DNA from 3 places in the Pantoea sp. CCBC3-3-1 genome. Region 2 is predicted to be linked to each of the others. Evidence: riboswitches for the same ligand, from Rfam matches in the RefSeq annotation. Region 2 holds a riboswitch; each other region holds the start of a gene.
The links. Region 2 has a riboswitch for thiamine pyrophosphate ahead of thiC (phosphomethylpyrimidine synthase ThiC). Riboswitches for the same ligand answer to the same signal wherever they lie in the genome.
Positions count from the first base shown of each region.

Region 1 (3,347 bases), 570 kb from region 2:
CTTTACTACCGTTCACTGCTCAACCTGCATCCGGCTACGCCGTTGCGCCGCTCAGAAACGCACCTTGCCCGCCAAATCTTCAGCAGCCTGACGCGGATAAATGAGGAAAACGGGGAAATCGAAGCGGATATCGCCCATCACTGGCAGCAGGTTTCGCCCTGCCACTGGCGTTTTTTCTTACGTCCGGCGATCCATTTTCATCACGGTCGTGAGATGGAGATGGTGGACGTTATCGCCTCGCTGGAAAGGCTCAAAGCCCAGCCGCTGTATGCCAATTTCCAGCATATTTCGTCGTCTACCCCATGGACGCTGGATATCCATCTGCATCAACCTGACAGCTGGCTTCCCTGGCTACTGGGCAGCGTCAGCACCGTGATCCTGCCGAAAGAGTGGCCTTCCCTGCCCGACTTCGCTCGCCAGCCAATTGGTACCGGGCCTTATGCGGTGGTGCATAATCAGCAAAGCCAGCTGCGTATTCAGGCCTTTGATGATTACTTTGGCTTCAGAGCGCTCATTGATGAGGTCAATATCTGGGTATTGCCAGAAATCAGTGAGGAGCTGGTCTACTCAGGCGTGAAGCTGGAAGGCGGCAGCGAGGCCGAAAAGTCGGAAGAGAGCCGCCTGGAGGAAGGCTGCTATTTTTTGCTGTTCGATCAGCGTTCAGAGGCAGGACGCAATGAGCATATCAGACGCTGGGTCAGCGCCATTGCTAATCCCATTGCCTTGCTGAACCAGTCCGGCGTTGGCTATCAGCGCTACTGGTTTCCCGCGTGGGGCCTGCTGCCGCGTTGGCATCATCGCAATGACATCACGCCTGTAGAAAAACCGGAAGGCCTGACTTCGCTAACGCTGACTTTCTATAGCGATCATATTGAACATCAGGGCATCGCCAATGCCTTACGGCCGCTGCTGGCTGAGAAAGGCGTTGAACTGATCGCCAGACAGGTCGATTACGAAACCTGGTATCGTGGCGAGGCAGAAAGCGATATCTGGCTGGGCAGCGCCAACTTTACGCTGCCGCTGGAATTTTCGCTGTTTGCCCTGCTGTATGAAATGCCGCTGATGCGCCACTGTCTGACCGTAGACTGGGAAAGCGACGCCCAGCGCTGGCGTGAACAGCAGCTACCGCTGGCCGACTGGAGCAGGAAGCTGATTACCAGCGGCAGCCTCCATCCTCTGTTTCACCACTGGCTGTTGCTGAAAGGCGAACGCAGCATGCGCAATGTGCGGATGAACACGCTCGGCTGGTTCGACTTCAAATCCGCCTGGTTCGCGCCGCCGGAATCGTGATGCTTTCGCAAGCCGCCGGAAATCATTATGATTATGCCGACCTCAACAGGGTGCATAACGGGTTGTTAGTCCGTTTACGCTGAGAAAAACCCATCGAACCTGACCCGGCTAATACCGGCCCAGGGATTTGAGATGACTCGCCTGCTCAGATCATGCGTCACTTCCCTCTACAAGGAACGCAAAGTGTTAAAAAAAGTTCTTCCTCTGATGGTTCTCTGTTCGCTCCCGGCCTTTGCCGCCAAACCCACGCTGACGGTTTATACCTACGACTCTTTCTCTGCCGACTGGGGCCCCGGCCCGGCAATTAAAAAAGCTTTTGAAGCCAGCTGCGGCTGCGAGCTGAAGTATGTTGCGCTGGAAGATGGCGTCTCGCTGCTTAATCGTCTGCGGATGGAAGGCAAAAACAGTAAGGCTGACGTGGTGCTGGGGCTGGATAATAACTTGCTGGATGCGGCCGAAAAAACCGGGCTGTTTGCCGCGAGTCATGTCGATACTCACAAAATCACCGTGCCGGGTGGCTGGAGCAACAGCACCTTTGTGCCTTACGACTATGGCTGGTTCGCCTTTGTCTATGACAAAACCCGGCTGCAAAATCCGCCCAAAAGCCTGAAGGAACTGGTGGAAAGCGATCGCCCACTGAAGGTGATTTATGAGGATCCACGCACCAGCACGCCGGGGCTTGGCCTGCTGCTGTGGATGCAAAAAGTCTTTGGCGATAATGCGCCGGACGCGTGGCAAAAACTGGCGAAGAAAACCGTCACCGTGACCAAAGGCTGGAGCGAGGCTTACGGCCTGTTCCTGAAAGGGGAAGGCGATATGGTGCTGAGCTACACCACCTCTCCGGCTTACCATCTGATTGAAGAGAAGAAAACCCAGTACGCTGCGGCAAACTTCAGCGAAGGTCATTATTTGCAGGTGGAAGTCGCCGGGCAGCTGAAAGGCAGCAAGCAGCCGCAGCTGGCACAGAAATTTATGCAATTTATGCTGGATAAGCCTTTCCAGAGCGCGATACCGCAAGGGAACTGGATGTACCCCGTCGTGCAGAGCAAGCTGCCCGCAGGCTTTGAGACGCTGACCATCCCGACCGTGTCGCTTCAGTATTCGCCACAGGAAGTCGCCAGCCAACGTAGCCAGTGGATCAATGCATGGCAACGCGCCGTCAGCCGCTAACCGCCGGTCCGCTGGTGCCGGGTGCACTGGCGGCCACGCTGCTGGTGGCTGTTGCACTGCTGGCAATAACGGCCCTGTGGCGCAGCGCGCCTGCCGTCGACTGGCACAGCATCTGGCAGGATGACTATCTCTGGCACGTGCTGCGCTTCTCTTTTTGGCAGGCTTTTCTCTCTGCCTCGCTTTCAGTCCTGCCCGCTATTCCTCTGGCGCGGGCTTTATATCGCCGCCGCTTTCCGGGGCGAAAAATGCTGCTACGCCTTTGCGCGATGACGCTGGTGCTGCCGGTGCTGGTAGCGGTGTTCGGCATCCTCAGCGTATATGGCCGCACCGGCTGGCTGGCGCAGCTTTGTTCGCTGCTTGGGCTGAACTACAGCTTCACGCCTTACGGCCTGCAAGGTATTTTACTGGCGCACGTATTTTTTAATCTGCCGCTGGCCGCACGACTGCTGCTTCAGGCCCTTGAGCAAATTCCTGGCGAACAGCGCCAGCTGGCTGCCCAGTTGGGGGTGGCTGGCTGGAACCATTTTCGGATTGTGGAATGGCCGTGGCTGCGCCGCCAGATCCTGCCTGCGGGCGCGCTGATCTTTATGCTGTGCTTTGCCAGCTTCGCAACCGTGCTGTCGTTGGGCGGTGGGCCAAAAGCGACCACCATTGAACTGGCTATTTTTCAGGCGTTAAATTTTGATTATGATCCCGGCCGGGCAGCGCTGCTGGCGCTGATCCAGATGGTTTGTTGTCTGGCGCTGGTGATGGTTAGCCAGCGACTCAGTAAGGCGCTGCCTGCCGGAACGGCCAATATCAGTGGCTGGCGCAACCCGGAGGAGAGTCTGACCGCAAAACTCACTGACGGCCTGCTGCTAACGCTGGCGCTGCTGTTACTACTGCCT
Region 1 covers NZ_CP034363.1:807,523-810,869, reverse strand. The annotation lists gene sgrR (HTH-type transcriptional regulator SgrR) at 1-1,290, shown strand, start outside; TPP riboswitch at 1,327-1,434, shown strand; gene thiB (thiamine ABC transporter substrate binding subunit) at 1,474-2,460, shown strand; gene thiP (thiamine/thiamine pyrophosphate ABC transporter permease ThiP) at 2,436-3,347, shown strand, end outside.
Region 1: another riboswitch for thiamine pyrophosphate. It lies ahead of thiB (thiamine ABC transporter substrate binding subunit); the one in region 2 lies ahead of thiC (phosphomethylpyrimidine synthase ThiC).

Region 2 (3,347 bases):
TATCCGTAACTGGAGGGTGCGCACCCCAGCTTCCAGCAGACGCGCTATCCATTCCACGCTGTCCACTACCGGGTAAAGACCGAGGCGAGCTTCCGTCAGGGGAAAGGGGCCCCGGTTCATACTTTCTCCTCCGGCGTCAGCGCATCGGCAGGATGATAAAGCTCGCTGCCACGGCTACGGAACGCCTGTGACATTTCCGCCATGCCAATCTCGATAGGTTTTGCTTCCGCTTCCTGCTTAGCCGCATATTCACGGACTTCCTGAGTGATCTTCATCGAGCAGAATTTGGGCCCGCACATCGAACAGAAATGGGCAACCTTGCCGGATTCCTGCGGCAGCGTCTCATCGTGGTAAGCGCGTGCGGTGTGGGGATCGAGCGCAAGGTTAAATTGATCTTCCCAGCGGAATTCGAAGCGTGCTTTAGACATGGCGTTATCGCGGATCTGCGCGCCGGGGTGGCCTTTGGCAAGATCGGCAGCATGCGCGGCGATCTTGTAGGTAATCAGCCCCTGTTTCACATCTTCTTTGTTGGGCAGGCCCAGATGTTCCTTCGGCGTCACGTAGCAGAGCATGGCGCAACCGAACCAGCCGATCATCGCGGCACCGATGCCGGAGGTAAAATGGTCATAACCCGGGGCGATATCGGTGGTCAGTGGGCCAAGCGTATAGAAGGGCGCTTCATGACAGTGCTCCAGCTGTTCAGTCATATTGCGTCTGATCATCTGCATCGGCACATGTCCCGGCCCTTCTATCATCACCTGCACGTCATATTCCCAGGCAATTTTGGTCAGCTCGCCCAGCGTGCGCAGCTCGGCAAACTGCGCCTCGTCGTTGGCATCCTGAACAGATCCGGGACGCAGGCCATCACCCAGCGACAGCGAAACGTCATAAGCAGCGCAAAGCTCACAGATTTCGCGGAAGTGTTCATACAGGAAGCTCTCTTTATGGTGCGACAAACACCATTTAGCCATGATCGAGCCACCGCGTGACACAATGCCGGTCAGGCGTTTTGCCGTCATCGGCACATAGCGCAACAGCACGCCCGCATGAATAGTAAAGTAATCAACGCCCTGTTCAGCCTGCTCCAGCAGCGTATCGCGGAACACTTCCCAGTTCAGATCTTCCGCCACGCCGTTCACTTTCTCCAACGCCTGATAGATAGGAACGGTGCCGACAGGAATCGGGCTGTTACGCAGGATCCACTCGCGCGTTTCGTGAATATTACGGCCGGTAGAAAGATCCATGATCGTATCGGCGCCCCAGCGTGCGGACCACACCAGTTTTTCTACTTCTTCTTCGATGGAGGAACTGACAGCGGAATTACCGATGTTAGCGTTTATTTTAACCAGAAAGTTACGGCCGATAATCATCGGCTCAGATTCGGGATGGTTAATATTCGCCGGGATGATGGCGCGTCCGGCGGCCACTTCCTGACGAACAAACTCCGGCGTTATGTTTTCAGGCAGACTGGCACCAAAGCTATTACCCGGATGCTGCTGGAGCAGCACTTCACCACGGATCCGCTCGCGGCCCATATTCTCTCTGATTGCGATAAATTCCATCTCGGGTGTAATAACACCCCGCCGGGCGTAGTGCAGTTGAGTCACGCATCGGCCAGCCAGCGCACGACGAGGACGCGGCAAATTATCGAAGCGCAGATGATCTAAGCCTTCATCCGCCAGACGCTGCTGCGTATAAACCGAGCTGAGTTGTTTGATATATTGCGTATCACCACGCTCGCTTATCCAGCCGTCACGCAGCTTATTCAGACCGGCATGCACATCAATTTTTGCCTCGGGATCGCCATAAGGGCCGGCTGTATCATAAACCGGAACCGGCTCATTTTCTTCCAGCAGCGGATTATCTTTGCTGCCGCCAACGACGGTCGGACTGAGCTGTATTTCGCGCATCGGTACACAGATATCCGGGCGTGATCCGGTCAGCCAGATGCGTTTTGAATTGGGAAAGGCAGAACCTTGCAGGGAATCAATAAACTGCTGCGCTTCGGCACGTTGTTCACGACGATTGGGTTTTTTACTGGGGGTAGACATAGCAAGTTCCTGAATAAAGGGAATGTTGCTTGTCCGGAGTTCGGAGGAGTAAGCGCAGGGTGTGAACAAGTGGCGTTACACCCACACTGAATATTTACTCTTGTTCCCTTCGCAGGTACTAACCTGATCAGGTTCCGCGGATCCCGAATGAACGGTCTCAGCCCCTAAGGGCACTCCGACAAGAAGAATTCTGCTGCCCGTAAGCAAACAGAACGACAGTGGCTGGCACAGGGCGAACCACCTGTATTGCCCATTCAGCATAAAGGGGCTTTTTTAAAACTACAAGGATTTTACATTTTCATAACGACTTACGCCGGACGAACAATGGCCTCATCATTAGCTGCGTCTTGCTTTACCGTACCTTTCTCTAAGGCCAGCTGGATGAATTTATCTTCCAGGGTAAAACGCGCTTCCAGCGCTTCGCCAACTTCTGACAGCGCCTGCTGAAACTCCATGCAGTTGTTGTGATCGATAGCGTTTTCCAGATGAGTATCATAAATACGCATAATCAGTTCAGTATTGGCCTGCAAAGAGGGATAGATTAGCGCGGCTTTGGCCAGCTGTTCCGTACCTTCCATCTCTTCGATAAAGCGTTCATAAGCGGTAAAGTGGCCGGTAGAAAGATAATCGACCAGGCTTTGACAAAAGGTATCCAGCGCGTTTTCGTCGAGCGTACTCAGCGAATCCTTGTTAGGCTTGATGCCAACCATTTGATAATAAGCGATGAGTAATTGCTTACGTGAGTGCAGACAAAAGTCTACCAGGTCGCTACATCCGCCTACGCGCGAGGCCAGAACTTCTAACTGGTTAAGCATGAGTGACTCCGTGAGTGATATTTAACAATGTCTAATCCCAATCCAGTAAGTTTGTGAAGCTGAGGATGAGCAATTTATGGAAGTTGAGATTTCAAGCGTAGACGCTGGCTGGTGGGTTGTCAGCCACGACCATAAACTATGGTTGCCAAAAGGTCAATTACCGTACGGTTCTGCGCAAAACCTGGAACTTACAGGCAAAAAAGCGTCGGTAATTGGTGAGTGGCAGGGCGAGCCCGTTTACCTGATTTGTGAAAGCCGGTCTGATGAAATGGGTTCCCTGCGACAAATCCTCGATCAGGATGTTGGCCTGTTCCAGCTGGCCGGGCGCGGTATTCAGCTCGCGGAGTTCTATCGCTCACACAAATTTTGCGGCTATTGCGGGCACCCCATGCACCTCAGTAAAACCGAGCGGGCTTGCCTTTGCGGACACTGCCGTCAGCGTTATTATCCGCAGATAGCGCCCTGCATCATTGTGGCAATC
Region 2 covers NZ_CP034363.1:240,384-243,730, forward strand. The annotation lists gene thiE (thiamine phosphate synthase) at 1-120, opposite strand, end outside; gene thiC (phosphomethylpyrimidine synthase ThiC) at 117-2,051, opposite strand; TPP riboswitch at 2,139-2,239, opposite strand; gene rsd (sigma D regulator) at 2,360-2,866, opposite strand; gene nudC (NAD(+) diphosphatase) at 2,943-3,347, shown strand, end outside.

Region 3 (3,347 bases), 2.0 Mb from region 2:
CCGGACGACCGCTAACCAGCGTCAGGGTAGAAAAGGCCTGCTTTAAGCCGTTTGCATCGGCCTGCTGATCGAGGATAACGGTCCCGGCACCCACGTTTAATCCACCGCTGTTTGCGCCTGTCGCATTAATATGCAGCGTGCCGTCACCGATTTTATGCAGCACATCGCCAGCAAGGCCATTTACCTGCCAGAGTACGGTCTTGTCTGCATCAACTTCGATACCACCGCCGACCCAGCTGTTATTCTGGCCCTCTGCCGATTTAACCTGATAATTATTGGAAAACTGAAGTTTGGCAGCGCCATGATTAACCGCCTGGTTTAAAACCAGAGTGCCGCCTTCGCCGTTAAAACGGAGATCTTTCGTGGCATCTAATTCTTCGTTAGTGGCATCGGTGGGCAGCGTTTTATCAGTGCCATGCCACAGCCAGCTTTTAGCCCCTTGGGTAATGGCATTTGGATCCCAGTTAATAATGCCCTCGGCGCTGCTATCAGTAATATCGGGATCGACATTGGCCGCCATCACTTGCTCAACAAAAGCATCCTGCACAAATAAAATATATGAACGCAGATTATAAGGCCCGTCGTTACCACCGCTGGTTAATACGCCTGCCAGTTTCCAGACTTTATCGACATTATCATAAACCAGCATTGGGCTGCCGCTGTCGCCGCCCCGGCTGGCACTGTCCAACGGCTGCACGTTGGGATCATCCGGGCTGTAGTTGTACCACCGCAGGCGCCAGTTTTCGAAAGTGGGATTGGTCATGGTACCGCCGGTTTTCCAGCTGTAAGCGCCCGCCAGTTGCACCAGCTCTTGTGTTTCGGCATCAACCTGAAATTGCGTACCCGCGCCCACCCGGGCGTACCAGGTATAGCGATCTGGATTTTCGCGTAATTCCGTGCCAACCACGGAAGGGATGGCGGCAGCTTCAGTGACAACCTTATTTAAACGAGGCAGATGAAAATCGCGCACGTCATATTCATTGCGATTAATCAATTTATAGATCGTTTTGTATTTGGCGTTATTGCCAAAATCAACGGTTTTATAACCGGTATTATGCTGTACGCTGGCAAGGTAAGAGGCAGAGAAAAGCGTAGCGTAGCCGCCGGAGACAACAGCACCAAAATCAGGCATCGGATAATCAAGTATGCCTGCAGAAGTGCCGTCGGTTTTAAAAACTTCAATATTTTCTCTGCCAACCGCATATTTCCCAAGGTTTTCAGCAAAGTCGCGGTATTCCTGAACGGCGACATCTTCCCGCATCACGCCAGCAAGAACGGACGTGGCGGCAAAGAAATTGCAGCAAAAAATAGCAAGAAACTTAAGCTTCATTTAATTCCCTTTGTAATCGGCATGTTGCAAATATCTTTGGTGCGTACAGCAATAAGAATTATCTTATTACTGATTAAGTTTGCCATGTGATTTTTTTAAAGCCACCTTTTGTGCCGATTTAATAAGTATTAAACTGGCGCGTTAGTTTAGTTTTATGATTAATGCTTCCAGTTAATGTTAGGCAGGTTGCAAATATATTTATATTGACAGGTCGACTATTTTATTTGTGAGATTCATGTGTTCTTCTTGTAATAGCTTCAGCTGTTTCTTAGGCGAAACGGCAGGATGAGGTAAAACTTGCGTTAATCCAGCCGCTTCCTTATGCTGCAAAGCTTGCACTATGACTCGGGGTGCCGTTTCTTTCCAAAGAAAGGGCTGAGAAAAACCCGTTGAACCTGAACTGGATAATGCCAGCGGAGGGAAGTCAGATGCCCAACCGCATCGCCTTCTTGTACGCCGGTTGGGAGTCTTATTTTGATCCAACCTTCTCGCTTTACGGCAGCGATGGCTGCGCCTTCTTTAAATCTTTTTCACCAGGCTTCACCGCTGATCCACTGCCTGACCAACGATGTGGTGCAATCCTTTACCGCCAACGTTTTGCTGGCGCTTGGCGCTTCTCCTGCCATGGTTATCGAACCCTCTGAAGCCCGGGAGTTCAGCGCTATTGCGGATGCCGTACTGATCAACGTCGGAACGTTAACAGCGGCGCGCAGTGAGGCGATGCTTACCGCCGTTAAAAGCGCCGTAAAAGCCGGGCGTCCCTGGACGCTGGATCCGGTGGCAGTGGGCGCCTTAACTTTCCGTAGTGACTTCTGCCAGCAGCTGCTGGAATACCGTCCGGCCGCCGTTCGTGGCAATGCTTCGGAAATTATGGCGCTGGCTCGTCAGACGGTTTCCGGGCGAGGTGTGGATAGCCTCCACGACTCCTCTGCCGCGCTGGAGGCGGCCACGCTGCTGGCTAAATCAACCGGGGCGGTGATTGCGGTGACGGGCGAGATCGATTTCATTACCGATGGGCTCCGCATTCTGGCCGTGCCAGGCGGCTCGGCATTAATGACGCGGGTGGTAGGAACGGGCTGCGCGCTCTCAGCGGTGGTTGCCGGTTTTACCGCGCTGCCAGGTGACAGGCTGGTTCATACCGCCAGCGCTTGCCGTTTGATGAGCCTGGCCGGAGAAAAGGCTGCTGCCACAGCGGGCGGGCCAGGCACCTTCGTGCCGTTGTTTCTTGATGAATTGTCTCGTTTACATCCGGAGGCGATGGCATGAAACGAATCAACGCGCTGACAATTGCCGGCACCGATCCCAGCGGTGGGGCAGGCATTCAGGCCGATCTCAAAACTTTTTCAGCGCTGGGTGCTTACGGCACCAGCGTGATTACCGCACTGGTAGCGCAAAATACGTGCGGCGTGCAATCCGTCTTTCCTGTCGATGCGGATTTCGTTGCAGCGCAGCTTTCCTCTGTGCTGAGTGATGTACGAATCGACAGCGTTAAAATCGGCATGCTGCATGACTCCGATATTGTTGAGGTGGTCGCGCAGGGGTTGCAATGGGCTGAGATTCCCTGGCTGGTACTGGATACCGTTATGCTGGCCAAAAGCGGCGATCCGCTGTTGTCGGAGCGCGCAGTAAAGACGCTGCGGGAGCGTCTTTTACCTCAGGCTTCGCTGATTACGCCCAATCTGCCCGAAGCGGCTGCATTGCTGGGCTGTGCAATTGCCCGTGATGAAGACGAGATGCGGCAGCAGGGCAGGGCACTGCTGGAAATGGGCTGTCAGGCGGTATTAATGAAAGGCGGCCACCTGAGCGATGAAGAAAGCCCTGACTGGCTGTTCACGCCTCAACTGGAGCAGCGTTTCACCGCTCTGCGCGTGCCGACAAAAAATACGCATGGTACCGGCTGTACGCTCTCTTCTGCCCTGGCGGCGCTACGCCCGCGTCATCAGGACTGGATAACAACCGTCCGCGAAGCCAAACAGTGGCTTCAGGTCGCGCTGGAACAGGCGGATACGCTGGAAGT
Region 3 covers NZ_CP034363.1:3,232,615-3,235,961, reverse strand. The annotation lists gene EHV07_RS25090 (S6 family peptidase) at 1-1,330, opposite strand, end outside; TPP riboswitch at 1,667-1,769, shown strand; gene thiM (hydroxyethylthiazole kinase) at 1,805-2,596, shown strand; gene thiD (bifunctional hydroxymethylpyrimidine kinase/phosphomethylpyrimidine kinase) at 2,593-3,347, shown strand, end outside.
Region 3: another riboswitch for thiamine pyrophosphate. It lies ahead of thiM (hydroxyethylthiazole kinase); the one in region 2 lies ahead of thiC (phosphomethylpyrimidine synthase ThiC).